Verminephrobacter eiseniae EF01-2: one gene and its partner. The protein of the gene in region 2 interacts with the protein of the main gene of each other region in a pairwise test. Links are inferred from orthologs where the notes say so. Each region holds a gene or a part of one and is shown on either strand. Other genes may lie near its edges. The genes, in order: dnaB and VEIS_RS02930.

The links.
Region 1: the proteins of VEIS_RS02930 (region 2) and dnaB interact in binary tests that used the Escherichia coli proteins (3 or more experiments, as listed by UniProt). The link is inferred for Verminephrobacter eiseniae EF01-2 from one-to-one orthologs.

Annotation. Positions count from the first base shown.
Region 1 is NC_008786.1:1,096,010-1,110,961, reverse strand. Bases 11,630-14,623 are described here. They hold dnaB (replicative DNA helicase), read right to left. Parts: upstream 13,839-14,623; coding sequence 12,420-13,838; downstream 11,630-12,419. Other genes in these bases: rpsR (30S ribosomal protein S18), read right to left, coding at 14,476-14,623; rplI (50S ribosomal protein L9), read right to left, coding at 14,011-14,463; VEIS_RS04850 (hypothetical protein), read left to right, coding at 12,027-12,386; VEIS_RS31065 (hypothetical protein), read left to right, coding at 11,857-11,991; VEIS_RS04855 (PhoH family protein), read left to right, coding at 11,630-11,824. Also shown: VEIS_RS04905 (ABC transporter substrate-binding protein), read right to left, coding at 1-1,189; VEIS_RS04900 (SDR family NAD(P)-dependent oxidoreductase), read right to left, coding at 1,255-2,013; VEIS_RS31070 (hypothetical protein), read right to left, coding at 2,024-2,155; VEIS_RS04895 (ABC transporter permease), read right to left, coding at 2,152-3,003; VEIS_RS04890 (ABC transporter permease), read right to left, coding at 3,006-3,890; VEIS_RS04885 (ABC transporter ATP-binding protein), read right to left, coding at 3,929-5,020; VEIS_RS04880 (GntR family transcriptional regulator), read left to right, coding at 5,393-6,403; VEIS_RS04875 (fumarylacetoacetate hydrolase family protein), read right to left, coding at 6,397-7,422; VEIS_RS04870 (DUF3108 domain-containing protein), read left to right, coding at 7,474-8,679; VEIS_RS04865 (BTH_I0359 family protein), read left to right, coding at 8,906-9,205; VEIS_RS04860 (peroxiredoxin), read left to right, coding at 9,469-9,954; more of VEIS_RS04855, read left to right, coding at 10,097-11,629; more of rpsR, read right to left, coding at 14,624-14,757; priB (primosomal replication protein N), read right to left, coding at 14,776-14,952. UniProt on the Escherichia coli protein: The main replicative DNA helicase, it participates in initiation and elongation during chromosome replication. Travels ahead of the DNA replisome, separating dsDNA into templates for DNA synthesis.
Region 2 is NC_008786.1:662,255-677,154, forward strand. Bases 4,265-7,206 are described here. They hold VEIS_RS02930 (ATP-dependent helicase), read right to left. Parts: upstream 6,812-7,206; coding sequence 4,718-6,811; downstream 4,265-4,717. Other genes in these bases: VEIS_RS02925 (phospholipase A), read right to left, coding at 4,265-4,674; VEIS_RS28135 (hypothetical protein), read right to left, coding at 7,052-7,206. In the rest of the region: VEIS_RS02905 (ImmA/IrrE family metallo-endopeptidase), read right to left, coding at 1-969; VEIS_RS02910 (hypothetical protein), read right to left, coding at 1,059-1,478; tRNA guanosine(34) transglycosylase Tgt, read right to left, coding at 1,667-2,839; VEIS_RS02920 (universal stress protein), read left to right, coding at 2,928-3,440; more of VEIS_RS02925, read right to left, coding at 3,409-4,264; more of VEIS_RS28135, read right to left, coding at 7,207-7,228; hpf (ribosome hibernation-promoting factor, HPF/YfiA family), read left to right, coding at 7,298-7,633; VEIS_RS02940 (PTS sugar transporter subunit IIA), read left to right, coding at 7,745-8,212; hprK (HPr(Ser) kinase/phosphatase), read left to right, coding at 8,321-9,277; fur (ferric iron uptake transcriptional regulator), read right to left, coding at 9,294-9,710; VEIS_RS28140 (hypothetical protein), read left to right, coding at 9,800-9,979; VEIS_RS02955 (COG3014 family protein), read left to right, coding at 10,121-11,683; VEIS_RS02960 (YcfL family protein), read left to right, coding at 11,758-12,153; penicillin-binding protein activator LpoB, read left to right, coding at 12,183-12,800; VEIS_RS02970 (hypothetical protein), read left to right, coding at 12,824-13,771; VEIS_RS02975 (alpha/beta fold hydrolase), read left to right, coding at 13,796-14,809; VEIS_RS02980 (ABC transporter ATP-binding protein), read right to left, coding at 14,814-14,900. UniProt on the Escherichia coli protein: Rep helicase is a single-stranded (ss)DNA-dependent ATPase involved in DNA replication; it can initiate unwinding at a nick in the DNA. It binds to ssDNA and acts in a progressive fashion along the DNA in the 3' to 5' direction.

The DNA of each region.
Region 1 (14,952 bases), 430 kb from region 2 along the record:
TCAGGTAGTCATAGGCATCGGGCCATTGGTGCCAGTACGCCACCTGCGCTGCGCGCTGTGCCAACGAGCCCCCGTCACGCAGGTCGCCCTCCCGGATGCCGCGCTCGGGCGCGCCGACCCAGGGCGCGCCCTCGTACCAGAAGGCGTATTTCTCGGGCGCCATCACCTGCTTGATATTGGTGCTCGGCGAGTAGTAGCCCTGCTCGGAGACGGTGATCGCCGGCGGGCCTGACAGCCAATAGTCGGCATACGCCATCGCGGCCTCGCGATGGGGCGTCGTGGCCAGCACGGTGACGCCTATCGCCCAGGCGCGGTAGCCCTCCTTGGGGGTTGCATACTTGCAGGGCCGGCCTTGCGCTTTGACCGCCATCACCGCAGGCTGCCAGGCATCGCAGACCACCATCTCGCCCGAGGCCAGCAGATTCACCAGTTCGCCGAAATCGCCCCACAGCGCGCGAAATTGCCCTTCCTTCTTCTTGGCTATCAGGAACCTGATCGCCTCGTCGATCTCCTTCCTGCCGGGGTTGCCCGGGTTCTTCACGTCCGACAAGCCCAGCGAGTTCATCGCCAGGATGGCCTGGCCGATCGCGATCAAGGGGTCGGTGTTCAGCCCGGAGCGACCCTTCCACTTCTTGTCGAACAGGGCCGTCCAACTGTCGGCCTCTTGCGCGCTGAGCACGCTGGGGTTGTAGCCGATCGAGTCATAGTTGTAGACCGTAGGCACCATGTACAGCGAGGTCTGCGCCGCGTCGGCCCAGATCTGTCCGGTGATCTGGGCTTTGGCCGGCAGCTTGGCGTTCGGCCGCGTGAAGGTGTCGCGGATATTGCCCCAGTTCTTCAGCGCCGCCGTCGGCACCGGGTAGACATTCTTGGTCATCACCAGGGCCGGCAAGCGCTCGGCGATGATTTCCCAGACATCGAAGTCCTTGGCGCCCGAGAGAATCCTGGTTTGCGCGTCCGGAAACGTCGCCGCCGTCCCCGTGGTCTTGGCAACGCCGGACTTGGCTTTGAAGTCGGACAGGATGCGCTCTTGCACGGTCACCGACAGCCCTATCGTGCGCAATTGCTGTTTGGCCAATGGGCCGGTCTGCGCCAGCGCCGCGCCGGCGGGCAGCAACGCGCCGCTGGCGCCGAGCGCAAGCCCCTGCGCCAGCGCGTGGCGCCGTGATGGATCGAATCGGGTCGTCATGTCGATTTCCTTTCAGTGAAAAAAACCAAACGCCAGGCGCGCGCCCCGATGGCGCTCGATGGCGCTCAATAGCGCCCCACGAGCAGGCCGCCGTCCACCACCAAGGTCTGGCCGGTGATGTAGCGTGCCGCGTCGCTGCAAAGAAACAGGATCGCGCCGGCGATGTCGTCGGGTTCGCCGACGCGGCCGAGCGGAATGAACGCTGCCGCAGCCTCCAGCCCTTCAGGCCCGAGCGAGTGCTCGCGCGACAGGGCTTGCGCCGTGCGCACATAGCCGGGTGCGACGGCATTGACGCGAATGCCCTGGCGCGCCAGTTCGACCGCCATGGCCCGCACCATGCCCAGCACGCCGGCCTTGGCCGCCGAGTAATGCACATGCTCGCTCCACCCGTAGGCCAGGCCCATGACCGAGGACAGGGCCGTGATCGAGCCGCTGCCGCGCGTGCGCATCCCCGGCAGCGCCGCGCGGGCCACCCTGAGCATGCCCTTGAGGTCGATCTCCATCGTCTGATCCCATTGCGCGTCGCTCATCTCGGACAGGGGCGCGCGGTGCGCAATGCCGGCATTCAGAACCAATGCGTCGATCGCGCCGCAGCGCTGTTCGACCCGGGCGACGAGCGCATTCACCGCCTCGGTCGAGCGCACGTCGAGAAACTCGAAGTCGGCGCTGCCGCCGGTGGCGACGATGGCCCGGGCGACCTCGACGCCGGCGCTTTCGAGCACATCGGTCACGATGACGTGGTAGCGCGCCTTGGCGCCCTCGAATGCGGTGGCGCGACCTATGCCTATGCCGCCGCCGGTGATGAGCATGACAGGTCGTTGCATCCGGGCTCCTTCAGAAAATCACCCCGGCGGCCCATCGCGCCGCGCCCGGCCCGCGACACACGCAGCAGCGGCGCTGCGCGCAAACCAGCGCCGGCCGCGCAACGGGCGTTGCCGGGCCGCTGGCAATGCGCGGGGGCTTCACCGGATCTCCTCTTGCAGCGCGACCGACCGGGCGCGTCGCAGCGTCAGCGCCATCAGCGCGCCATACACGGCCAGCAAGGTGAACGAGGCCAAGGTCGTCAGCACGCCGAACGCAAAGAGGTTGGGATGGATCTCGACCGAGAAAGAGCCGTAGATGGTCAACGGCAGCGTCTGCTGGCCGCCGGCGGTGAACAGCGTGCGCGAGAATTCGTCATACGACAGCGTGAACGAGAACAGCATCGCGCTGAGCACCCCCGGGAAAATCAACGGGAAAGTGATGCGCCGGAAGGTCGTGGCGGGGCTGACCCCGAGGCTCCAGGCGGCCTCTTCGAGCGAGCGGTCGAAGCGGTTGAAGACAGCCAGCATCACCAGGAAGGCGAACGGGTAGGCGTAGACCACATGGACCACGAACGAGCTGCCCCACCATGCGCGCGGCAGGCCCAGCATATTGGCCAGCAGCGCGACGCCCAGGCCGACCAGGATGCCCGGCACGATCATGCCCAGCACGATCAGATAAAAGACCAGCCCCGAAGCCCGAAAGCGCCGCCGGAAGGCTTGCGCCGAAAGCACCCCGAGAACCGTTGCGACCACCGTCGTTGCCAGCGCCAGCGCCAGCGACCGGAGCAGGGCCGGGCCCAGATCCAACGGCGCGACGCGCGACGGCGCAGCCCACCCGAGCAGGTGCCGGTACCAGTAAGAGGACCATTCGATGATGGGAAACTGCGGGCCGCCCTCGGGGCCGGTCTGAAAGCTCAGGATGCTCAGCACCACCATCGGGCCATACAGGAACACGATGAACCCGGCGGTAAACAGCGCCAGAAACAGACGCAGCGAGGTTTTGCCCTGCATGCTCAAAGCTCCTCGCGCAGGTTGACCAGGCGCAGCAGCAAAGCCACGACCAATGCCGTGATCGCCGTCAGGATCACGCCGGCGACGGCCGCAAAGGCCCACTTGAGCGAGCCGACCTGGGTGACGATGATGTTGCCCAGCATGCTCAGCTTGCGCCCCGATAGCGCCGAGGAGGTGGCGAACTCGCCCAGCACCATGATCGTGACGAAGATGGCGCCGACCACGACACCGGGCATGCTCAGCGGCCAGACGATGGCACGAAAAATCTTCCAACTGCCGGCCCCGAGGTCCCGGGCGGCTTCAAGCAGGCTGGGCTCGATGCGCGACAGCATGAAGGCGACCGGGCCGACCATGAACACGACGTAGATCTGGACCATGCCGATCACCACCGACAGCGGGCTGAACAGCAGGATCTGCAGCGGCTCGCCGATGATCCCGAGTTGCATCAGGATCAGGTTGATCGCGCCCTCGCTGCCGAGCATCGGCCGCCAGGCCAGCACGCGGATCAGAAACGAGGTCCAGAACGGAATCACGCACAGCACCAGCAGCATGGTCTGTACGCCCTTGTTCCTGACGAACAAGCCGATATACAGCGCCACCGGGTAGCCCAGCAGCAGGCAGCCCAGCAGCACGATCGCCCACAGGCCGATGGTGGTCCACAGCGCGCCGACGTAGGTCGGCGTGGCGAAGAAGGCGCGCCAACTGTCCAGCGTCAGCACAGGCTCGATCGTGAACGTGGTCTGGGTCCAGAAACTGACGTAGACCATCATCGACATCGGCAGCAGCAGGAACAGCAGCATCCAGATCACGCCCGGCGCCAGCAGCCAGGCCCGCTTGAAATCCGCCGGGACGGCAGGCGGCGGCGCAATCGGCGGGGCGAGGGTCATGGTCGATAGGCTCATGAAAATGGCAGGCGGCGCGGCCATCAGGCGGCGTAGGCCAGCGTGTCAGCCGCCTGCCAATGCAAGGCGTAGCGCTGGCCCTGGACGAATTCCGGCGGGCGCCGGTGGCTCAGGTGGTACTCGACCTCGAAATGCGCGCCGACGCCGGTCTCGAAGAGCGCCAGCACGCGCGAACCGGCGTATTCACTGGCCAGGTACGCGCCCGTGATACGGGCCACGCCGGGGTCGCCGTGCCCGTCGTGCAGCGCCTGGCCCGCATCGACCTGCACCCGGTCGCGCCGGACCATGCACACCGCCGCCCCGCGCAACTGCGCAGCCGCCCCCGGCAGCGGCACATCCAACGCCGGCCCCACCAGGCGCCCGGCGACGGCCTGCCCCGGCAAGGGGTTGAAACAGTTGAGCAAGCGGGCCACCTGGCTCGTTGCCGGCTGCTCGAACAAACGGCGCGGCCGGTCGATCTGCACCAAGGCCCCGCGATCGAGCACGGCCACGCGGCTGCCGATCGCCAGCGCCTCTTGCTCATTGCCGGTGACATGCAAGAAGGTGCTGCCGAGCTGGCGCTGTATGCGCTTGAGCTCCAGCGTCATCTGATCGCGCAGGTTCGCATCGAGCGCGCCCAGCGGCTCGTCGAGCAAAACCACGGCGGGTTGGCCGACCAGACAGCGCGCCAACGCAACACGCTGCTTTTGCCCGCCCGATATCTGCGCGATGCTGCGCGGGCCGAGACCACCCAAGCCGACCAAGGCCAGCGCCGCATCGACCGCGCGCCCGATCTGCGCCTGGTCGGGCACCGGCGCATGCTTGCGGTAGCGCAGGCCAAAGGCCAGATTCTCGAAAACGCTCAGATGCGGAAACAGCGCAAAGGACTGAAACACGAAGCCGACCCCGCGCTGATGCACCGCCGTGCCCGCCAGGTCTCGGCCCAACACCTCGACCCGGCCCGCATCGGGACGATCGAACCCGGCGATCAGGCGCAGCATGCTCGACTTTCCCGAACCGCTGGGGCCGAGGATGGTGATGTATTCGCCCGGCTCGACCGCAAGCGACACATCGCGCACCGCCGTCACCCGCCCGAACGATTTGCTCACACCGTGCAGATGCAGTGCCGCCGTCACGGCCTTGCCCCCGATGAAAACGCGCGAACCAGCGCAGACCCAAGCATTGAACTACCTGCCCCTTCAGTGCGCCGCGCAGGCGGCAGGATGACCCATGCGGTCACTGTACTGTTTGTGTCCATAGTATGCAATAGATACTTGTTCGAATGCCTGATGGCCCAGCATCCGGGCAGGAAAGAGGGCCCAAACACTCCTGTCGTTCGGTCATCCGTTGGAATTCGCTGGATGCGATGCGCCCACGCAGCCAGGCCGCGCTGACAGATGGATTCAGGGGTTTTATGGATTTTTGCATACGACAAACCAATCATTTGCTGGCGCATCGCCGCTGCCGACGGTGCCCTAAACTGCTACGCTGCGCCTGCGCCAAGCGACATGACAACCGACATCGACCTTCTGAGTACCTCACATCTGTATGCCGTCATCGCCGAGGTGCTGGACGAGCACATCCGTATCGGGCAGTTGCCACCCGGTCTGGTGCTGTTGGAAAAGCCGATCGCCGAAGTCTTCCAGACCAGCCGGGCACCGGTGCGGCGCGCGCTCGCCGAGCTGGAGTCGCGCCAACTGATTCATCGATTCGACGGGCGGGGGTTTCTGGTCGGACCGTCGTCGGCAGCGGTGCCTCCGATCCGCACGCCGTTCAAGGCGCTCAAGCTGTCGCTGGACGCCCAGGCCGATGCGGCTTTGCAAACCCGGGCCTCGTGGGAGCGCATCTACGCCGAGGTCGAGCGCGCCGTCGCCTCCTGCCTGGTCTTCGGCCAGTACCGCATCGTCGAAGCCGAACTGGCCGACCACTACCGGGTTTCACGCACGGTCGCGCGCGACGTGCTCAGTCGCCTGCAAGAGCGCGGCCTGGTGCGCAAAAATCAAAGCTCGCACTGGGTGGCCGGCCCGCTGACCGCCAAGGACATCCGCGAACTCTACGAACTACGCGCCGCGCTCGAGCCCGTGGCCTTGCGCGGCGCCGTGCGGCAGACGCCGCGCGAAACACTGCAGGCGCTGTGCGAGCGCTGCTCGGCCAGTCGGCGGCGACCGTGGACTGCGGACATGATCGACCGCATCGAATCGGACCTGCACGAATCGCTGCTGCTGGCAACGACGAACGACCGGTTGGCGGAAAGCCTGCGGCATATCCAACTGCCGCTGGTGGAAACGGAACGCTTTCTGCGCAGCCTGGGCCTGCCGATAGACCCCCGCATCGTCGACGAACACCGCATCATCTACGAACTGCTGCTGCTGCACGACGCGGTGGACGCCGCCGCTGCTGCGCTGACCAACCATCTGCAGGCCGAGTCGCGGCGCAGCATCATTCACCTGAAAACCGCTGCCGTGTTCACCGAGCCGCCGCCATTGGCCTCGTACCTGGCGCGCCGGGTCGGCTATTGAGTTTTGCCGGACTCCTCGGGCGCCGCAATGACCTGGTCGATGGCGCCGAAGATGCTGGCGCCGTCTTTGCCCTTGGCCTCGATGCGGATGGTGTCGCCGTACCTCATGAAGCCGGTGCCGGGCTTGCCGTCTTGCAGGGTCTCGATGCAGCGCTTTTCGGCAATGCAGCTATAGCCCTTGGGCCACTCGGTGCGGCCGCCCTGCTCCAGGCCCCGGTTGCTCACGGTGCCGCTGCCGATGATGGAGCCGGCGCGCACATTGCGCGTGCGGGCCAGATGGGCGATGAGTTGGCCGAAGTGAAAGGTCATCTCCGGGCCGGCCTCGCACATGCCGACCTTGCGGCCGTTCCAGGTCGATTGCAGCACCAGGTTTGCACGGCCATGGTCCCAGGCCGCGCCGAGCTCGTCCAGCGTCACGGCCACAGGGCCGAAAGCAGTGGCCGGCTTGGACTGCAAGAAGCCGAAGCCCTTGGCCAGTTCGGCCGCCACCAGGTGGCGCAGCGACACATCGTTGGCAATCATCATCAGGCGGATGCCTTCGAGCGCCTGCTCGGGCGTGACCCCCATCTTCACATCGCCGGTGATGACCGCGAGTTCGGCCTCGAAGTCGATGCCCATGGCTTCGCTGGGCAGCACCACGGCGTCGCAGGGGCCGATGAAGTCGTCGCTGCCGCCTTGGTACATCAGGGGGTCGGTGTAGAAACTTTCCGGCACCTCGGCGTTGCGCGCCTTGCGCAGCAACTCCACATGGTTGATGTAAGCCGAGCCATCGGCCCACTGGTAGGCGCGGGGCAGCGGGGCCATGCACCGGGCAGGCTCGAACGGGAAGGCATGGCGCGCGCGGCCGGCATCGAGTTGCTCGGACAGGTCTTGCAACTGGGGCGAGACAAAGCCCCAGTCGTCCAGCACCTGCTGGAGCTTGTCGGCAATGCCGGTCGCATAATGGGCCAGGCCCAGGTCGCGGGCGACAACCACCAGTTGGCCGTCACGCGAACCGTCTTTGTAGGTCGCAAGTTTCATCTTGGGGGCCCATGGATCCGGATTCAATCGACACCGGCGCATCTTAGTGCAATGGACGACCATGCTGTTGCTGTCCATACGTTGCGGCCACGGCGCACGCTGGTTCTCGTCACCGCCCTGGTGCTGGCCCTGCACTGGCTGGTGCTCAGCCACTGGCCCCTGGCCTGGAACCGCCCCGTGCAGCCCGCTGACCGGGTTTTGAGCGCCCGCAGCATTGCCGTTGCGCCGCCCACCGCCACGCCTGCCCCCACATTGGCGCCCCGACCTGTGGTGCGGGAAAAGCCCCGTCCCCCGCCAAACCCCACCGCCGCCACCGCCCCCCAAGCGCAGGCCCAAGCCCAAGCCCAAGCCCCTCAAGCCCTCCCGGACGCCGAAGCGGCACCGGCAGCGGCACCCGATGGAGCCTCCGAGGCCGGCATCGGCCTGGCCATGGCAACCGCTGCGGCAAACACTGCCGCAACCCCCGAGGCCCCGGCCACGGCAGCGCCCGATCCGCCAGCGTCCGCCCCACTGGCCGCGCCAGCGCAGGACGCCCGGGCAGACATCGGCCCGCCCGACGGTGGCGTCGATGCCGACGCGCCCGACGCCACCGTCGACAGGTCCGACACCACGCCAGCACCGGTGATCCCCGTGCCGACCAGGCTGGCCTACGAGGTCAGCGGACAGGCCAGGCAATTCACCTACAGCGCCCGCGCCGAACTGCTGTGGCAGCACGATGGCAGCCGGTACGAGGCGCGGCAGGAGATCCGCGCGTTTTTGCTCGGCGCGCGCGCGCAAAGCAGCGTCGGCCGGATCACGCCGCAGGGCCTTCGACCCGAGCGCTTCTCCGACCGCGCGCGCAGCGAGCAGGTGGCCCATTTCGACCATGACCGGGGCCGCGTCAGCTTCAGCGCCAGCACCCCCGAGGCCGCCGTAGACCCCGGCGCGCAAGACCGCCTGAGCATCTTCATCCAACTCGGCGCGTTGCTGGCCGCCGACCCGGGCCGTTTCGTGCCCGGCACCGAAATCACGCTGACCAGCGTCAGCGCCCGCAGCGCCGACCGCTGGACCTTCACCGTCGAAGGCCCCGAAACGCTGGACCTGCCCGCCGGGCCTACGCCCACCCTCAAGCTGCAGCGCCGGCCCCGGCATGGGCACGACCAGCGGGCCGAACTATGGCTGGCGCCGGCGCTGGGCCATCTGCCGGCGCGCATCCGGCTCACGCAGGCCAATGGCGACTATGCCGATCTGCGGCTGCGCAGCAGCAGCGCGCCCTGAATCCGGCACCGGATTGCCGAAGTCCCTGCGCAATGTGGCGCCACAGCGCCAGAGCGGCAAAAAAGCCCGGCAAATCCGGCCGGCTGCGGTTTTCATGAAATACTGCGCTACGAAAAGCCGAAAAGCCGAGGAGCCGAGGAGCCAAAGCCCATGGGTTGGCCGATGCCACTTGAATTTGGCCCACCGGCGGTCATCTGACAGCCATTCACACAACCAGGGGAACATGATGCACATGCTCTACGACTCAGAATCCTTCGTGGTAGTCCACATGTTGCCCGATGTGCTGGAGCCAGACCCCCAGGACCCCCAGGCGCTGAACGACACCAGCGTTGCCCGGTTTGCGCGCCATGGTTTTGAAATCGTCGACAAGCGCTCCGGCAAAGAGGTGTATCTCGACGGCTCCTGGGCCGAGATGTTCCAGGCGCAGATCCTGGCCTGGCAACGCAAAACGCCCACGCAAGAGGAAGTCGAAGACGCGCTGGACCGCTACGCCGGTCTGGCGCAAAACCCCGTCGTCGTGCATTGAGCGCGCTGCCGGCAAGCTCGGCGACGCCTGCGCCAAGCAGCCGCCCAGGCATCCTCGATGTATCCAGGGTACCCGCCGGGGTGCTGTGCCCATGCCCTTGGGCTGGCCCGCGCCGTCGTGGCGCCATGGCCGGGAGTTCGTTTTTGGGAGTAAAATCGCCAGTTGCGGCCGGGGGCGCCTCCAAGCCAGGACATCCCAAGAGCAACGACACACCCGCTCCATCGGCTCTTACCAACGACTACATCCTGAGAGATCCAAGTGCCATGGCGATCGTTGTCAACAAACCCCTGCCTGAATTTGAAACCAACGCCACCGGTGGCATCAAGGTCTCCAACAGCTCCCACCTGGGCCAGATTCTGGTGCTTTACTTTTATCCCAAGGACAACACGCCTGGTTGCACCACGGAGGCCATGCAGTTTCGCGACCGCTACAAGGACTTCGTGAAAGCCGGCGCTGCCGTGTTCGGCGTGTCGCGCGACAACATGAAGTCGCACGACGACTTCAAGGAAAAGCTGGAACTGCCCTTTGAACTCATCGCCGACACCGAAGAGAAAATGTGCCATATGTTCGGCGTGGTCAAGAACAAGATCATGTACGGCAAAAAGGTCAAGGGCATCGAGCGCAGCACCTTCCTGATCGGCCCCGATGGCCTGCTGGTGCAGGAATGGCGCGGTCTGAAAGTGCCGGGCCATGTGGATGAAGTCCTCAAGACGGTCAAATCCATCAAGACCCTGAAAAAGGCCGCTTGATCGCCTTGTGGAGCGTCGGCGCTGCCGCATACTCTTCGGGTCGTTCCGGTGACCGCAACGCTTGGCGCCCCTTGCCAAAAGCCGCCTTGGCCTCCAGGCGGCTTTTGGCTTTCTGAACACCACTGACCGAGTCCCTGCCACCATGCCCCTGCCCCCCGCCCCCAGCCGGCGCGCCGCCCTCCTTGCACCCGAGGCCTACGACATGCCTGCCCGAGATGGCAAGGCCGCCGCAGCGACCGGGACGGCCGACGCAGCCGCAGCGCGTGCGCCGGCGCGCAAACCGGCGACCGACCGCGCAGCAGCGCAACTGCTCGCCAGCGTGCCTGCAGCCGAGCCTGGCAGCGCTGCATCCGAAACACCCGCAGTCCGCAGCCCGGGCCGGCGCAGCCCCGCCCGCGCCGACACCATGGCTGCGCCGGCCAGCCCGGTGGCGGCCGCGCCGGTGCGGGGCCGCCACCAGCGCAGCCGTCCGCAAGGCCCTGCCAAGCTGTTTGTGCTCGACACCAATGTGCTGCTGCACGATCCCACCTGCCTGTTCCGCTTTGAAGAGCACGACATCTTCCTGCCGATGATCGTGCTGGAAGAACTCGACAGCCATAAAAACGGCATGACCGAAGTGGCACGCAACGGCCGCCAGGCCAGCCGCACGCTCGATGCGCTGGCCGCCGCCGCACAAGGCGCCGACATGGCGCACGGGGTTGGGCTGGACTCGACCGGCCAGCGCGCCGCCGGCGGGCACCTGTTCTTCCAGACCGCCCCGCTGGACTACAGCCTGCCCACCAGCCTGCCGCCGGGAAAGGCCGACAACCAGATCCTGGGCGTGGTCCAGGCGCTGCGCAAGCTGCATGCCCCGCGCCAGGTGGTGCTGGTGTCCAAGGACATCAACATGCGCGTCAAGGCCCGCGCCCTGGGGCTGAACGCCGAGGACTACCAGAACGACAAGACATTGGAAGACGGCGACCTGCTGTACGCGGGCGTGCTGGCCCTGCCCCCGGACTTCTGGGCCAAGAGCGGCAAGAACGTGCAGAGCTGGCAAAGCGGTGCGCACATGTACTACCGCATCGGCGGCCCCATCGTGCCGCAACTGATGATCAACCAGTTTGTCTGCTTCGAGGCCCCGGGCGAGCCCAGCCTGTTCGCGCGGGTCAGCGAGATCCGCGAGAAGACTGCGGTGTTGCAGACGCTCAAGGACTATGGCTCGGCCAAACATGCGGTATGGGGTGTGACCACGCGCAACCGCGAGCAGAACTACGCGATGAACCTGCTGATGGACCCCGAGATCGACTTCGTCACGCTGACCGGCACGGCCGGCACCGGCAAGACCTTGCTGGCATTGGCCGCAGGGCTGACCCAGGTGCTCGATGACCGCCGCTACACCGAGATCATCATGACCCGCGCCACGGTCAGCGTGGGCGAGGACATCGGCTTTCTGCCCGGCACCGAAGAAGAAAAGATGGGCCCCTGGATGGGGGCGCTCGACGACAACCTGGAGTTCCTCGCCAAGGGCGACGGCGGCAACGCCGGCGAATGGGGGCGTGCCGCAACCAACGAGCTCATCCGCAGCCGCATCAAGATCAAGAGCATGAGCTTCATGCGCGGGCGCACCTTCCTGAACAAGTACGTGATCATCGATGAGGCGCAAAACCTGACGCCCAAGCAGATGAAGACGCTGATCACGCGCGCCGGCCCGGGCACCAAGATCATCTGCATGGGCAACCTGGCGCAGATCGACACGCCGTACCTGACCGAAGGCTCCTCGGGCCTGACCTATGCGGTAGACCGCTTCAAGGGCTGGCCGCATGGCGGCCACATCACGCTGGCGCGCGGTGAACGCTCGCGCCTGGCGGATTTTGCGAGCGAGATGCTGTGAAACGCCACCGCGCAGCCTGCGGCGCGTGCCTAGTGTCGCGTCACGGATCATCTGTCGGTCTGCGCTGGCCATCGAAGCGCATCGCGGCGTTGCATCGCTTGCCAATACGCTCGGTATTGGCTGCGCGCAGCCTACGACATCTGATCCGTGACGAGACACTAGCATAGGCCGCAGTCGTTGCATATGTCATCGGGAAACTCCAATGTGGATGGCCGTGCTCAAACTGGTGCCCTGGGGTGACGTGATCAAGGCCACGCCCCAAATCCTGCAAGCCGCCAAAAAGCTCTTGGGCAGCGCGCGCAAAGACACTGCCGTCGCGGCGCAGGAAGGCGCCGTGCCGCCTGCCGACGCACAGTGGCAGCACCTGCATGACCGGGTCACGCAGTTGGAGCAGGAGCAACGCGATGGCGCGCTGCTGATCGAGTCACTGGCAGCACAAAACGCCCAACTGGTGCTGGCCATCGAAGCGCTGCGCCGGCACAGCCAACGCAGTACCTGGGCCTTGCTGACCCTGGGCGTGTTGGGGCTTGGCTTGCTGCTTTTGGCGCTACTATTTCGATAGCTGACGGCAAGGATGAATCAAGCGCCAGCGTGATCAAAAATCGTCGCCCGAACCGATGGCCAGGTTCTCGAAGCGCGTCTGGTTCTTCTGGAAGAACAGCTTGACCGTGCCGGTCGGGCCATTGCGCTGCTTGCCGATGATGATTTCGGCCACGTTCGGTTCCTTGCTCTCCTTGTTGTAGTAGTCGTCGCGGTAGATGAACATGATGATGTCGGCATCTTGCTCGATGGCGCCGGACTCGCGCAGGTCGGACATCAGCGGGCGTTTGTCGGTGCGCTGCTCGACCGAGCGATTGAGCTGCGAGAGCGCCATCACCGGGCATTGCAGTTCCTTGGCCAGCATTTTCAGGCCGCGCGAGATCTCGCCCAGTTCGGTGGCCCGGTTGTCCGAACCTGATGCGTCCGAGCCGCTCATCAACTGCAAATAGTCCACCACGATCAGGCCGAGCTTGCCGCACTGGCGCGCCAGACGCCGGGCATTGGCGCGCAGTTCGCTGGGCGTCAGGCCCGGGGTTTCGTCGATGTGCAGCGACACCGTGCGCAGCTTTTCAATGGCTTCGGTCAGGCGTGGCCACTCCTCATCGCTGAGCCGGCCGGTGCGCAGGTTGCCCTGGTTCACGCGGCCAATCGAGCCCACGATGCGCACCGCCAGTTGCGCGGCGCCCATTTCCATAGAGAAGATGGCCACCGGCAGGCCCTCATCGAGCGCCACATGCTCGGCAATGTTCACCGCCAGCGAGGTCTTGCCCATCGACGGGCGCGCGGCCAGCACCACCAGGTCGCCCGCCTGCAGGCCGCAGGTCATCCGGTCGAGATCGGCAAAGCCGGTGGGCACGCCGGTCACGTCCACCGGGTTGTCGGCCAACTCCTGCACGCGGTCGAGCAGATCGACCACCAGTTTGTCGAGCGACTGGAAACCCTGCTTGGTGCGCGAGCCTTCTTCGCCAATGGCAAAAATCCTGGCTTCGGCCTCGTCGAGAATGCGCTCCACCGTCCGGCCTTGCGGGTTGAAGGCGCTGGTGCAGATCTCGTCGCTGGTCGTGATCAGCTTGCGCAAAATGGCCCGCTCGCGCACGATCTCCGCATAGCGGCGGATGTTGCTGGCGCCCGGCACATATTGCGCGAGGTTGTTCAAATACGCCAGCCCCCCCGTTTCCTGGGCCTGGCCCAGGTTCTGCAACTGCTCGAACACGGTGATCACGTCGGCCGGCTTGCTGGCAGTGATCAGCACGCCGATGGCGGTGTAGATCATCTGGTGCTCATGGCGGTAAAAATGGCTTTGCACCAGCAGGTCACCGACGCGGTCCCAGGCATTGTTGTCCAGCAGCAGCCCGCCGAGCACGCTGGATTCGGCCTCGATCGAGTGCGGTGGCAGGCGCAACCGGGCCAGTTCGGGATCGGGCGGCTGCGCCGTCGAGCCATCGTCATCGAGCGGGGGAAAGATGGCGGACATGATTTTTGGGCGTCATGAAGAACGGAATGTAATCCCGGTGCAAGGCATGCGCTGTTGATACACCTGGGGATAATTGCTGGATGACAGGTGGGCAAGCATGTATGCGATGCGCAAACCAAAAAGTAAAAGCCGCCCGAGGGCGGCTTTTACGCAAGTCACCAGGGCCGGATGATCAGGCGGTTTCGCCATACACCGACACGATGACTTCGACGACCACATCGGTGTGCAAAACCACGCTCACCGTGTTGTCGCCGACCATCTTGATGGGGCCGTTGGGCAGGCGGATGCGCGACTTGGCCAGCTTGAAGCCTTGTTTGTTCAACTCTTCGGCGATGTCATGGTTGGTCACCGAGCCAAACAGACGGCCGTCGACGCCCGCCTTTTGCGTCAGCTTGATGGCAGTGCCGGCGAGCTTTTCGCCTTGGGCCTGGGCCTGGGCCAGGTTGGTGGCGGCGGTTTTTTCGAGTTCGGCGCGCTTGGCCTCGAACTCGGCCTTGGCCGCTTCGGTGGCGCGGCGGGCGCGGCCCGTAGGGATCAGGAAGTTGCGGGCGTAGCCGTCCTTGACCTTGACGATTTGGCCCAGGTTGCCGAGGTTCACAACCTTGTCGAGCAGGATGATTTGCATGGCAGGTGCTCCTCAGATCTTGTGCTGGTCGCTGTAAGGCACCAAGGCCAGAAAGCGGGCGCGTTTGATCGCGGTGTTGAGCTGGCGCTGGAAGATGGCGCGCGTGCCGGTCAGGCGCGCGGGGATGATCTTGCCGTTTTCGGCGATGAAATCGCGCAACGTGTCTACATCCTTGTAGTCGATTTCTTCGACGCCGGTCACCGTGAAGCGGCAAAAGCGCTTGCGCTTGAACAGCAGGGACTGGGTGTTGCGCTTGGGGCGCTTGTCTTTGTTGAACTTCTTGAACGTGGCCATGGCGGACCCCTTTGAAAATCAATGTGGTTGAATATCCTGAATGTGCAGCACTGCGTTCTTGCCATTGCGCGGCGTGGCCAGAAATCCACTGAAAGTCCAGCGACTTGCAATGTTCTGCCTGGCCAGACGCTCGGCCATCGCGCCAAAGGCGACGGCTTTGATGGCGGCCTTGACATCACGCGGCTGCCCGGCCTC
Region 2 (14,900 bases):
TCCCAACAGGCGCGCCAGCTCGAAGCGGCGTCCTTCTTCCCGCTTCGCGCGCAGGACGACGCAGTTTTTTCCCGCCATGCCGCGCGCAAGAAAAGCCAGCCCCGGGCCTGTCGCCGTTCGGGCTTTCTGCAAAACACGCGGCTGCAGACCGCACAGCTCGGACAGCATGCGGTTCGTGATCGGATCGGCGCCGAGGCGCTGTTGGTCACGCAGCCACCTGGCCGTTGCGCCGCCTGCTTGCCATGCCTGCCCTGATGCGGCCATCGGTGGTTCGTTGGCCCTGACGGGCGCGGCCTGCCCAAACCGCACGAATCCACCGCAAGGGTGGCCACTCGCACGGCCCATCTCCTGTAGTTCGCCAGCCGTCGGGATGGCCCCGTGCTCCGATGCGGCGGCCAATTCCTGGAGCGCCGTCACACCGATGCGCTCGCCATCGGCCTGAAGTTCGGCGTACCGGCCGTCATCCATGTCGTCAGGATCGAGTCCCAGCAAAGCTTCCAGCTTTCTTTTGGCGCTCACGGTGTTCGAAGCCCGTTCCTCGCCCACGGCGGCCCAGGTGGCATCGAGCGCTGTTGCACCCGGACAGCAGTCCCGGAGGCGCTGGACAACGGTGGCGACAAACTCGTCGACCACCGCTTCGAACTTTGCGGCGGCTATCACGGAGGTCGTTTCAGGAGTGATGTAGCGAAAAGGCGTGCCAGGCCGGTCCATCGTCGGCCTGGCGTTCAGCAGGACAAACCGGCCATCGGATGCGAAGTCGATGTCGGGCCATATGTAGCCCTCGCCGATGCTCGCCATGCTGTGCGCCAAAGCCCAGGCGGTCGATTTGCGCCGAGGCTCCCAGCGCAAGCGCCACCAGTTCGAGGCGAACCACAAAGCCAAGTGGTAGCCGGAAAGAAGCGGGGCCTGCTTGAGACTGTTCAGGAGCTTGTCGTGGCCCTGTGTCAGCGGCACGCCATAGGCGCGCATGCCGATCTCGGCAAAGCAAGCTGCTTCCTCGGGCTCCCCGTCTTCGAGGGATTGCCAGTCAACGTCGATTTCCCAACTGTCTTGCATCGCTATTTCCAGATGGAGAGGATGTGCGCGCGCATCGCATCCTCATTTTCGAGCGGGTATCCATGGTAGCGCCCGTTGTCATTCGGGTGGGATTTGGCTTCAAACACTTCCCCCGCTGCGGAAACTGACCAAATGTACTTCGGAAAACCGTCAGCGCGAGGCTGGCTGATGATTCCCTTCAGAACGCCACACTTGAGCAAGGCCAAAGCCTCTTCAAGCAGGATGGTTCTCGTCATGTCGCAGAGTGACTTGGTAGGTCGTGGGCTCGTGCTGGTCAGGCCATAGTTCGCCGGAAAACGCTTGTGGTTCCCGTGGCCGACATAGGTCACTTTCTTGCTCAATGCCCGCAAGTCGGCCGGGCTTACCGTGTCTGGCGCTACAGCCCTTCGGTCTTTGAGCTGGCTCTGGCGGCTCTGTCGCATCCGATGCTTCCTTTTGCGCTGCCGGTGAGTGTAGCAAAGCAGAGATAGGCATCGCGCAGCCCGCTCATTGCAAGCACAGTGCCGCCAGCGGCAACGGGGAAACGGGTTGCAAGCCCGGCAATGACCCGCCGTCTCAATCAGCCCAGGCGCTCCACCAGCAACGACCGGGACGATCCCGGGGGGGCCGCTCACACGCCACGCGCCCGGTCTGCCTTCAGGCGTGCGCGTAGCTGCGTGAATTCTCCGGCGTCGAGCGCTTGGCGTATTTCGCGCATCAGGTTCAGGTAGTAGTGCAGGTTGTGCACGGTGCTGAGCATGGGGCCGAGCATTTCGCCGCAGCGCTCCAGGTGGTGCAGGTAGGCGCGGCTGAAGCCGTCGCGCCCGCCTTGGTCCCAGGCCACGCCGGACGGGCCCGCGCAGGTGTAGCAGGTGCAACTGCCGTCCAGGGGCTGGGGGTCGGTCTTGTGGCGCGCGTTGCGGATTTTCAGGTCGCCAAAGCGCGTGAACAGCGTGCCGTTGCGCGCGTTGCGCGTGGGCATTACGCAGTCGAACATGTCCACGCCCTGCGCCACGCCTTCGACCAGGTCTTCGGGCGTGCCCACGCCCATCAGGTAGCGCGGCTTGTGTGCGGGCAGGCGGTGCGGTGTGTGCGCCATGATGCGCAGCATCTCGTCCTTGGGCTCGCCCACGCTCACGCCGCCGATGGCGTAGCCGGGCAAGTCCATGGCCGCCAGGGCGGCCAGCGATTCGGCGCGCAGGTTTTCGTACATGCCGCCCTGCACGATGCCGAACAGGGCATTGGGGTTGTTCAGGCGCTGGAACTCGTCCTGGCTGCGCTTGGCCCAGCGCAGGCTCATCTGCATCGACTGGCAGGCCGCGCGCTCGGTGGTCCGCTGGCCCCGGGTCTCGTAGGGGGTGCATTCGTCGAGCTGCATCACGATGTCGCTGTCGAGCGTGGTCTGGATCTGCATGCTCACTTCGGGCGACAGGAACAGCTTGTCGCCGTTCACGGGGCTGGCAAAGTGCACGCCTTCCTCGGTGATCGTGCGCAGCGCGCCCAGGCTCCACACCTGGAAGCCGCCGGAGTCGGTGAGGATGGGCTTGTTCCACTTTTCAAAGCCATGCAGGCCGCCAAAGCCCTGCAACACGGCCAGCCCGGGGCGCAGCCACAGGTGAAAGGTGTTGCCCAGGATGATTTGTGCGCCCATCTCGTGCAGGCTGCGCGGCAGCACGCCCTTGACGCTGCCATGGGTGCCCACGGGCATGAAGATGGGGGTTTGCACTTGGCCGTGCCGCAGCGTGAGTCGGCCGCGGCGTGCGTGGCTGGCGGGGTCGGTGGTCAGAAGGTCGAACTGCAGCATGGGGCGCATTGTTCCAGACCGGCTGGCGCTGGCGCGCCGCCTGGCTACACTGGCCGGGTTGGTTCTCAACCCAGTGAAAGGCAATGCCATGCTCAAAATCCTGATTGCCGTGGATGGCTCGGAACTCTCGCTGGACGGCGTGCGCCATGCGCTGGCGCTGCTGCGCCAGGGCCTGAGGGCGAGCGTGGTGCTGGCCCATGTGCAAGAGCCCGCGACGCTGTACGAGATGGTCACCGCGCGCGACCCGGCGCTGATCGCTGCGGCCAGCATTGAAGCGGGCGAGCATCTGATGGCGTCGGCGTGTGCGCTGCTGGATGTGGCTGGCGTCCCCTACGAGACCGATGTCGGCGTCGGCGATGTGGCGCATACGCTGGTGGACATGATCGAGCGCTCGGACTGTGCTCTGGTCATCATCGGCGCCCGGGGGCAAGGCGCGATCCGCAGCGCGTTGCTGGGCTCGGTATCGCAGCAGGTGGCCCATGCCAGCCCGGTGCCGGTGACCATCGTCAAGCATGCGCAGATGCCGGAAAGCACCGGCGGCGATGGTGATGCCGGCGCAGACGCCGAGGTCAGAAATCAACCAGGCTCAATCCCAGGCTGAACACGGTGCGCTTGTAGTTGTAGTCGATCACGCTGTCGCCATGGCCACGAAACAGGGCGGTGTGCAAGCGCAGGCTGCTTTTGCTGCCCCACCGGACCGCGCCCAGGGCCTGCAACCATTCCAGGCGCACCGATCCGCGGTTGCTGCGGGACAGCGTATGGCGCACCGTGGCGCCAAGCGTGTTGTACTGGTTCAGGTTCCAGAATGCCGACAGCTCGGCGCGGCCGATGTAGTCGCTGATGCCGGGGTTGTCATCGCTGTCCGCGCTTTCCGGGATGCGCTCCCAGATGCGGGCGTTGACGCTCCAGCGCCGGTCCAACTCGATGCCGGTCATCAGGTAGACCCGGTTCCAACTGCGCGACAGGGGCTTGCTCTGGCCATTGGACTGGTGCACCAGTCCAATGCCGCTGTAGCGCCAGCGCCAGCCAAGCGGTAGCTGCGCCGTGCTCGGGTAGACGTAGATCAGTTCGGGTTCGTGGTCGGTGGTGCGAAAGGGGCGCGAGATGTCGGGCGTGAACAGTTGCCAGTACGACTGCTGGGTGTAGCCGAACCACAGCGAGTCCCTGAGCGTGGGCCAGTTCTGGGTGAGCAGGTCTTGGGCCAGCTTGGTGCGCACCGAGAGCTGGATCCGGTTTTCGGTGTGGCGGTAGGGGATGGATGTGGTGGCCGAGTTGCCCTCGGCGCTCGACAGGGGCTGGCGGTTCACGCCGCTCGCTACCACGATCGACACGGTGATCGGCCGGTAGCCACGGAAGTTGAAGATGCCGCAGTCGCTGCCCGACTCCAGTTCCCAGAACCGCGCCAGGTCGCTGTACTGCGGGTCGCGGCAGCCGGCGTGCGCGCTGTCGCTGCTGCCGGGGTGCGGCGGCGGGCTGTCCACGGGCAGGGCGGATGCCGGGCGGGCCGAACGCGCCGAATGGTCTGAATTATCTGAACTGCCATCTGCACTGTCGGCGGAGGCGCCGGGCGCCTGCCAGTCCTGCTGCGCGGCCCATGCGTCAAAGCAGGCCAGGCGTGCCGGGTCGTTGCCGGACAGCGCGCTGCAGCGGCGCCAGGCGCTGCTGTCGGCCCCTGTGGCTGCGGGCATGGTCTGCGCCAGCGCGGCGCCTGCCGGGGCCAGCGCGGCCAGCAGCAGCGCGGCGCTGGCCAGGGACGGCACCAGGGGCCGCGCCACGGGTGTCAGCGCCAGGCCACCGGCATGGGGGGTCGTGTGGGCTGCTGGCGGTTGTGGCATGGTCACTTCGTGCTATCAAAAACAAATCTGTGACGGGCAGGCGTCAAGCCGTTGGCGCAGCGTGCGCGGCCTGGGTGGCCTGGGCGGCTTGGGTTTTTGCAGCGAACTCGGCGCGCAATGCCTTGAGCTTTGCACGCGGGTCCTCCCGGGTGGAGTTTTTGTCCAGTTCCATGTCGGCGATGAAGCGGCTCGGCTGCGCGGCCACCATGTCGCGCCCCTTTTTGCGCTGGCGCGACCAGCTCACGGCCAGCGTGCGCTGGGCGCGGGTGATGCCCACGTACATCAGGCGGCGCTCTTCCTGCAGGCGCGCCAGCATGTCGTCGCCCAACGGCTGCCGGCGGCCTTCGTCGTCGTCGATCTTGAACGGCAGCATGCCCTCGGTCACACCGGCCAGGATCACATGCGGCCACTCCAGCCCCTTGGCGGCATGCAGCGTCGACAGCGTCACCATGTCCTGCTCCTTCTCGTGCCCGGAGATGGTAGACAGCAGCGCAATGGTCTGCGACACCGCCAGCAGGCTCTTGCCGGGCTGGTCCGGCCCGGTCGCGCCGGTCTGCTCGTCGATCTGGCCGCCTGCGCGCTGGGCCATCCAGTCGCAAAACTCCAGCACGTTGCTCCAGCGGGCCGCGGCCCGTTGTTCGCTGTCCTCGCTGTCGTACAGGTGCTGCTCGTAGCCGATGTCCTTGAGCCATTGGTGCAAAAAGGCCAGGGACTGCCCGGCGCCATGCGTGTGGCGGGCGTTGTGTTCCAACTCGTTGATGTAGCGGCCGAATGCGTGCAGGCCGTCGAGCGCGCGCTGGGGCACGGCGGCGGGCAACATGCCGTTGAACAGCGCGCCGAACAGGCTTTGCCGGTGCTGCGTGGCAAAGGCCCCCAGCGCTGCCAGCGTGGTGTGGCCAATGCCGCGCCTGGGGGCGGTGATGCTGCGCAAAAACGCCGGGTCGTCATCGTTGTTGAGCCACAGCCGGAACCAGGCGCACAGGTCCTTGATTTCTGCCCGGTCGAAAAAACTGGTGCCGCCCGACACCTTGTACGGGATGCTGGCCTTGCGCAGCGCTTTTTCAAACGGTTTGGCCAGGTGGTTGGCGCGGTACAGGATGGCAAAACCCTTCCAGTCCGGCGGCGGGTTGCTGGCCGCGCGCAGGCTCTGGATGCGGGCCACGGCGCGTTCGGCCTCATGCTCTTGATTGTCGGCAACCACGACGCGCACCGGCTCGCCTTCGCCCAACTCGCTGAACAGCGTTTTGGCAAACAGCTTGGGGTTGGGCGCTATCACATGGTTGGCCGCGCGCAGGATGGCGTTGGTGGAGCGGTAGTTTTGTTCGAGCTGTATGACCTTGAGCTGCGGGAAGTCGATGGGCAGCTTTTTCAGGTTGTCCAGCGTGGCGCCGCGCCAGCCGTAGATCGACTGGTCATCGTCGCCCACGGCGGTGAAATGCCCACGCTCGCCCACCAGCAGCCGCAGCAACTCGTACTGCGTGCCGTTGGTGTCCTGGTATTCGTCCACCAGCACATGGCCCAGCGCTGCCTGCCATTTGGCGCGCAGTTCGGCAAAGTCGCGCAGCAGCCGCAGCGGCAGGCCGATCAGGTCGTCGAAATCCACGCTCTGGTAGGCCGTCAGGCGCTCTTCGTAGCGTGCCATCAGCGTGGCGATGCTGCGCTCGCCGTCGTCTGCGGCCCGGGCCAGCGCCTGCCCGGCGTTCAGGCCCATGTTCTTCCATTGGCTGATGGTCCATTGCCACTGCCGGGCGGTGGCCAGGTCGGTGGTGCCGCCGGCTGCGTCCTTCAGGATGCCGGTCACGTCATCGGCGTCGAGGATGCTGAACTGCGGCTTGAGGCCCAGCCGCGCGCCATCCGCGCGCAACATGCGCACGCCCAGCGCGTGGAAGGTGCACACCAGCACCTCCTTGGCGCGGCGGCCAATCAGGCCCCGGGCACGCTCGCGCATCTCGGCCGCAGCCTTGTTGGTGAAGGTGATGGCGGCAATGCGCCCGGGTTCCAGGCCGCGCTCGATCATGTGGGCGATCTTGTGCGTGATCACCCGGGTCTTGCCCGAACCCGCGCCGGCCAGCACCAGGCAGGCCCCGTCGGTGTAATGAATCGCCCGAAGCTGGGCAAGATTGAGACCGGCAGACATGAGGGCACAGGGCGCGGGCAAGAAGGCGAACCGGGCGCTGGCGACTGGCGACCAGCGCCCCCGAGCGCGCAATGATACCGGCGCGCACGCAACGATGAGTAACTGGCAACGGATGCCAGGCTGGCGCCATCTGCCCTGCCGGCGCCCGGTAGCGCGCCTGGCCGTTTGCCGGGCATGGCCCGGCGGGCATGGCGGCCCGGGATTGCATTTCGGCAAGGGCGGGGGCATAGTCAGTCCATGTCAACGGATACACACTAGTGTCGCGTCACCGATCATCTGTCGGTCTGCGCTGGCCATCGAAGCGCATCGCGGCGTTGCATCGCTTGCCAATACGCTCGGTATGGGCTGCGCGATGCGCCTTGCGCTGCGCTCCGATGGCTGCGCGCAGCCTACGACATCTGACCGGTGACGCGACACCAGTTCGCCGAGCCGCTCCTCTGCTCCGGGGCGGCTTTTTTTCCACCTTGCGTTACGGAGACTTCATTCATGAACTTGACGATCAGCGGTCACCACCTCGAAGTAACCCCCGCCTTGCGCAGCTACGTCACCACCAAGCTGGACCGGATCACCCGGCATTTTGACCAGGTTGTCGATGTCAAGGTGCTGCTGACGATAGAAAAACAAAAGGAGAAAGAAAAACGCCAGCGAGCGGAATGCAACATCCATGTCAAAGGCTGTGACCTGTTTGCCGAAAGTTCCCACGCCGACCTGTACGCGGCGGTCGACGAACTGGTCGACAAGCTCGACCGCCAGGTAGTGCGCCACAAGGATCGCTTGCAGGACCACCACCACGAAGCCGCCAAGCGCGAATTGCACGTGTAGAGGATGCGCCTCCCGCCTGCGGCAGGCAACCGCCCACCCGGGCGGTTTTTTTATTGCCTGGCTTGCCCGGCCGGCGCGACAATACCTGTGCATAATTTGTTACTCCTGACCATGAACCGACTTGCCGCCATCCTGCCCTCTGCCCAAGTGCTCGTGAGCGTGGACGCCACCAGCAAGAAGCGCGTTTTTGAAGAAGTGGGCCTGCTGTTCGAGAGCCAGCACGGCCTCTCGCGGGCGTTGATCACCGACAGCCTGCTGGCGCGCGAACGCCTGGGCTCCACCGGCCTGGGCCATGGCGTGGCCATTCCCCACGGACGTGTCAAGGGCCTGAAGATGCCGATGGCGGCCGTGTTCCAGATGCTCCACCCGATCAGCGGCTATGCCCCGGACGAGTTGCCGGTCAGTTTGCTGTTCTTTCTGCTGGTGCCCGGGACGGCCATGGAAGAGCACTTGGCGATCCTCTCGGAGATTGCCGAGTTGCTCAGCGACTCCGCGTTGCGCGAAAAGCTCAAGGCCTGCACCGATGCCGCCGAGCTGCATGGCATGATCGCCGGCTGGCAGTCGACGCAAACAGATTGAAGTGACACGCCCCCCCATGTCACCTGCGGCGTCCGTGCGGGCCGTGTCCGTTTCATCTGCTGCGGCGGACGCGCAGCGCGATGAGCAACCGAAGGGGCCTGGACTGCCGTGAAGCCTAATGTCGTCAGCGCCGATGCCCTGTTCGAGGAATTCCGTGGCCCGCTGAAATGGGAGTGGGTCGCGGGCCTGGGGGCGAGCGAGCGCCGTTTCGATGAAGTGGTGGTGCGCCTGGCGAGCTCCGGGGCCGATCTGGTCGGTTACCTGAACTACATCCATCCCTACCGCGTGCAGATACTGGGTGAGCGCGAAATCGCTTACCTGGGCAGCGCTTCGCCCGACGATTGCAAGCGCCGCATCGCCCGCATCGTGACGCTGGAGCCGCCGGTGCTGGTGCTGGCCGACAACCAGACCGCGCCGGACGCCCTGGTGTCGATGTGCGAGCGGGCCCAGATTCCGATGTTCTCCACGCAGGAGTCGGCGGCCTTCGTCATCGACGTGCTGCGCGCCTACCTGTCCAAGCATTTTGCCGACCGCACCACCATGCACGGCGTGTTCATGGACATCCTGGGGCTGGGCGTGATGATCACCGGCGAATCGGGCCTGGGCAAGAGCGAGTTGGGGCTGGAATTGATCTCGCGCGGCAACGGCCTGGTGGCCGACGATTCGGTGGACCTGTTTCGCATCAACCAGACCACCATCGAGGGCAAATGCCCCGAACTGCTGCAAAACCTGCTGGAGGTGCGCGGCATCGGCCTGCTCGACATCCGCGCCATCTTTGGCGAGACCGCCGTGCGGCGCAAGATGCGCCTCAAACTCATCGTGCACCTGGTGCGCAAGGAAACGCTCGAGCGCGACTACGAGCGCCTGCCCTACGAACCCCTGACGCAGGATGTGCTGGGCGTGCCGGTGCTCAAGGTGGTGATACAGGTGGTGGCCGGGCGCAACATCGCGGTGCTGGTGGAAGCGGCCGTGCGCAACACCATCTTGCAACTGCGCGGAATCGATACCTACCAGGAATTCGTCGAGCGCCACCGCCGCGCGATGGAGCACGACAACGGGCGCTGAGCGTCGTGCATGGGCGTCATCTTTGCGCGCAACTGGCGCATTGGCCGTACAAGGCCATCGTGTGGTCTTGCACCACCCAGCCCTTGGTCTTGGCCACCGACTGCTGGCGCTTTTCTATCTCGGGGTCGTAGAACTCCTCCACCTTGCCGCAGGAGGTGCAGATGAAGTGGTCGTGGTGCAGCCCCTCGTTGAGTTCATACACCGACTTGCCACTCTCGAAGTTGCTGCGGCTCAGGATGCCGGCCTGCGCGAACTGTGTCAGCACCCGGTACACCGTGGCCAGGCCAATGTCCGTGCGCTCTTGCAGCAGCACGCGAAAAACGTCTTCGGCAGTCATGTGGCGCTGGCTGCCCTTTTGGAAGATATCCAGAATCTTCAGGCGCGGCAGCGTGGCCTTCAGGCCCGTGCTTTTGAGTTCGTCGATATTGGTCATGGGATGCTCTTTCGGGTGCGGGCCGGCACCGTGTTCCAGGCAGGGGCCTGACGCAATGCTGCAACAGGGCCGGGGCCGCAGTCGGGCTAGTGTCGTGTCACGGATCAGATGTCGTAGGCTGCGCGCAGCCATCGGAGCGCAGCGCAAGGCGCATCGCGCAGCCAATACCGAGCGTATTGGCAAGCGATGCAACGCCGCGCTGCGCTTCGATGGCCAGCGCAGACCGACAGATGATCAGTGACGCGACACTAGTCGCGTCCGGCCGGTAGTGCCCAGTGTATCGGAGGGATGCCGTGCCTGCCTTTCCATCCCGGGGTACCGCCGCATGGAACAGGGCCATCCGTTTCGACCGCTGCGGCGATGATTACAATGGCGCACACAAACACCATAAATCTCACATTTTCCCGCCCATGACCGATCATCAGCCCCGTTTTTGCCCGCGCCTCGTGTGGGCGTTGGCGTTCAGCGCCGCCGTCGCGGGTTGCGCCACGCAAAGCTACGACAAGCAGACCGCCGACATGCAAAACGCGGGGCGCGCAGGTGGCATTCCAGCGGCGCTGGCACAGCTCGAAAGCACGGCCAAGACCGGCGAAGAAAAAGCCGCGCTACTGTACAACATGGAGCGCGGCGAGTTGTTGCGCATGGAGCGCCGCTACCCCGACAGCACCCAAGCCTTTCTGCAGGCCGACAGCAAGGTCAAGGAATGGGAAGACACCGCCAAGACCAACCCCGACAAACTGATGGGCATGCTCGGCGCCGCGCTGATCAGCGAGCGCCTGAAGGGCTATGAAGGCCAGGACTATGAAAAGGTCTGGCTGACCACGCGCCTGGCGCTCAACCGCATGGCCGTGGGTGACTTCGACAACGCCCGGGTGGACATCAAGCGCACCCACGAACGCGAAGCCATCATTGCCGAATTCCGCGCCAAGGAAACCCTGGCGGCGGAAGAGCAGGCCAAGTCCAATGGCGCCAGATCGGGCAGCAAGGAAATCAACGGCTACCCGGTGGAGACTCTCGACGACCCGGAGGTGCTGGCCCTGAAGAACAGCTACCAGAACGCGCTGAGCCATTACCTGGCCGGCTTTTTGTACGAGATACTCAACGAGCCCGGCATGGCGGCGCCCGGCTACCGCAAGGCCATCGAGCTCAAGCCCGAGACGCAGGTGCTCGAAGAGGGCCTGCAGGGTCTGGACCACCGCACCAGCATCACCTGGCAGCGCCGCCAGCGCATGACCGATGTGCTCTTCGTGGTCGAAGCCGGCGACGCCCCGGCCCGCAAGCCCCAGGCTTTCACGCTGCCGGTGCCCACCAGCCGCGGCATGGTCACGGCCAGCATCTCCTACCCGGTGATCGCGCCATCGCAAGACCCGCTGCTGACCCGCCTGTCGGCCGCCGGCGCCCATTTCAAGCTGGAAAAAGTGGTGGACGTGAACGTGATGGCGCGCCGCGCGCTCAAGGACGAAATGCCCGGCATGGTGCTGCGCAGCTTCACCCGCGCCCTGACCAAGGGCGTGTTGCAAAACGAGTTGCAAAAGCAGGGCGGCCTGATCGGTGGCCTGATTGGCGCGGCCGCTTCTGTCGCCACCGAGCAGGCCGACGACCGCATGTGGCGCATGTTGCCCGGCCGCGTGTATGTGGCCCGTGGCTACCTGCCGCCCGGCGAGCACAGCATCGCCATCGACGGCCGCGAACTGCCCGCGCGCATCAGGATCGATGGCCAGTACGCGCTGGTGCCGCTGCGCATGTATGAAAACAGCGTGCTGATCGGTGATGTGGCGACACTGGGCCAGCTACCCGGCGCGGCCCCTGCCGTGGCAGCGCCTGCGCCCCCCGCTGCAGCAGCGCCTGCGGTGGCGCCTGTGGTGGTGCCTGCGGTGGCACCCGTGACGCCCGCAGCCGCGCCGCGCGCCAACAAGCGCCCCCGTCCGGCACCCAAGCCTGGCGCCAAGCCCGCGCAGGTTGCCAAGCCCTGAGGCAACCGTACCGTACCGTCCCTTTCCCAACCCATCGACCCATCGATCCCATTCCGAACGAAGGAACCTCTGGCATGAGAACCCGTTTTGCCCTGCCGGCCCTGTGCGCGGCCCTGATGATGCTGACCGGCACCGCCGGCGCCCAGTTGCACGACCCGGCCACACCGCCGGCCGTGGCCGCCAAGATTGCGCTGCGCGGCGAGGCCAACGGCATCGCCGTGCGCGAGATGCGCATCCTGCGCAAGAACGACATCCTGACCGTGCAGGCCGACCTGTCCAACACGGGCCGCAGCGACCGCACCATGTTCTACCGTTTCAGTTGGCTGGACAGCATCGGCAGCCCGGTCGGCGATGGCGAATCATGGAAGCAGATCAGCGTACTGGGCCTGGGCCGGCAAACCGTCAAGAGCGTGGCGCCGACCAGCGCGGCGATCGATCTGCGTCTTGAAATGAATGTGCAACCGCGTTAGCGCCTGCGCCCCTTTTGGAATCGAGCACCATGCAACAACGACACACCCTCCGGCGCAGCGCGCTGATCCTGGCCCTTGCGGCCGGCACCCTGGCCCTGTCGGCCTGCCAGGGACTGTCCTCGCCTACGGTGAGATTCGATCGCGAGGTCAACTACGGCGACGCCAAGGCGGTCGAGTTGGTCACCAACGAGTTCGGCTCCACCGACCTGCAGATGATTGCCGAGAAGATGACCGGCGGGCTGCTCGAAACCGGCATCTTCCAGGGCCGCCCCACGGTGACGATCTCCACCGTGAAGAACAAGACCAGCGAATACATAGACACCACCAACGTGATGAACTCGATACAGACCGCGCTGGTCAAGTCGGGCAAGGTGCGCTTCGCGCGCTCGATCAACGAGATGCAGCAGGGCGTCGACGAGTTGCAGCGCCAGAACCAGAGCGGCCTGTACCGGCAGGGCAGCACCGCCAAAATGGGCCAGATGACGGCGGCCAAATACAGCATGGAGGGCGAGTTGACCAGCATCGTCAAGCAAAGCAGCGCGACCAAGGACGTGTACTACAAGTTCACGCTCAAGCTGTTCGATGTGCAGGAAGGCACGATCGAATGGCAGGACGAGAAAGAAATCCGCAAAACCAGCAAGCGCTGAGCGGCGCCCCCGGAGTCAACACCATGCAACGCAGAACCACCCTGGGCACCGCCCTGGCCGTGCTGGCCGTCACCGCCCTGGCCTGGGGCAGCACGGCCCGGGCGCAGCAAAACACCGCCCCGAAGATCGCCGTCACCGACCTGGCCTACGCACAGCGCGTGTCCGAGTACTTCATGGTCGGCAACTACCAGCGCAGCAGCCAGATGAGCGCGCAGGGCAGCGGCAGCCACGGCATGTTTGGCGGCTCGAGCCAGCATTCGATGCAGGCGTCCGAGCAGGCCAGCGGCAGCTATGTGGCCGGCCGCTACAGCTATATCGAGCAGCGTGAGCTTGGCGGCTACACCAACGCCATCAAGGGCACGATTCTCCAGGGCACCTATTTCCGCCTCGTGCAGGGCAAGGGCTTTGACGCCGGCCAGCCCCAGCCGTCCAAGGCCGAGCAGGTGCTGAATCAGATGCAGGGCGGCAAGATGGCCACGCCCCAGGCGCAGCCCCAGGTCACCGACGTGATCGCGCGCATCAAAAAAGGCGAGTTCCACGACGCCGACTATGTGCTGTTCGGCGTGGTCTCCAGCATCGATTTCACCGATGCGCTCTCGCCGCTGCAAGGCACCACCAGCGCCACGCGCCAGTACGGCCTGCAACTGCTGGCCGACTTCTCGCTGATCGACACCAAGACCTACGAGATCAAGGCCGCGTTCTCGGCCCAGGGGGAGGGCAATGACACCAAGATCCTGTCCAACCGCGGCGACATCGCCCCGCCCAACCGGGCCAAGGTGATGCATGAAACCTCGCTCTCGCTGGCGCAGCACATGTACCTGCAGTTGGTCACGCAACTGGGCTACACCGACGCCCATCTGGCACGCGGTGTGCGCCCGCCGGTGTACCAGCAGGGTGTGCCGATGCAGGGCAGTCAACCCATCCCCGTAGCGCAGCCCCGGCCGCCCGAGCAGGTGCTGATCCTCAAGTAACCCCCCCCCCGCCGTCAGGCGCCGATGCGGCGGCTGTTGCTGGCCCTGGTGGGCGCATTGACGGGAGCGCTACCGGGCTGTGCTGCAGCTCCTGCGGCTTTGCCCGAGCCTGCCAGCGCCTTTCGGCTGCACCCGCTGCCCGGCGCTGACGGGGTGGTTTTGCAGGCTTTGCTGCGCAGCGAGCGGGCGGCGCCATTGCGCTACCGCGTCATCGTGCTGCCGGGGTCGGGTTGCGCCGGCCTGGGGGCCTTTGCCGAGCGCTACTTTGCCGGTCTGCTGCACGCGCAGGTGCTGGTGCTGCACAAGCCCGGGGTGGCCCCGCAGGCCCGCACCGCAGCCGCCGATTGCGCGCCCGACTTGGTGCGGCAGGACCGCCTTTCGGTGTGGCAGGCCCATGCCCGCAGCGCCCTGCGCGCCGATGCGTTGCAGCGCCAGGGGCAGCCCGCGTTGCCGCAGTTGCTGGTCGGTATCTCCGAAGGCGCCGAGTTGTTGCCCGCGCTGGCACCCGAGGTGCCGCATCTGGCAGGGCTGGTGCTGCTGTCGGCCAGCGGTCTCGATCCGCAGGAAGCCGGGCGCTTGCAGGCCCGCCGCCTGGGTCTGGAGGCCCAATGGCTGGCTTTGCCGGCGTTGCTGGACCCGGCGCAGGCCGGGGCCTTGCCGGACAGCGCGCTGCTCCAAGGGCGCAGCCTGGGCTACTGGCGCGATCTGTGGCATTGGCCGGTGGCGCAGCCTTTGACCGCTGGCCCCTGGCCCCTGCTGCAGGTCTGGGGCGCCGATGATGCACTGGTGCCGGCCGCCGCTTATCAGCGCTTTGCCCGGCGCGCGCGCCAGCGCTCAGCCGCTTGGTGCACGCGCCGGCTCGACGGCGCGGACCATGGCCTGCAACACCGTGCCACGGGCGCCGATGGGGTGCAGCAGCTATGGGCCTGGATCGAGCAATGGGCGCGCGCGCCGCAGGCCGGGCTGTGCGCGCCGCTGTCCGGCCTGACGGATCAGACAGATCAGGGTCAGGCAGGCCCGGCAGGCCCGGCAGACTGATGCCTCAATGCCCGCCCCCCAGGTAGGCGGCCCTGACGGCCGGGTCGTCGCGCAGCTTGGCCGCGCTGCCGTGCACCGGGATGCTGCCGTT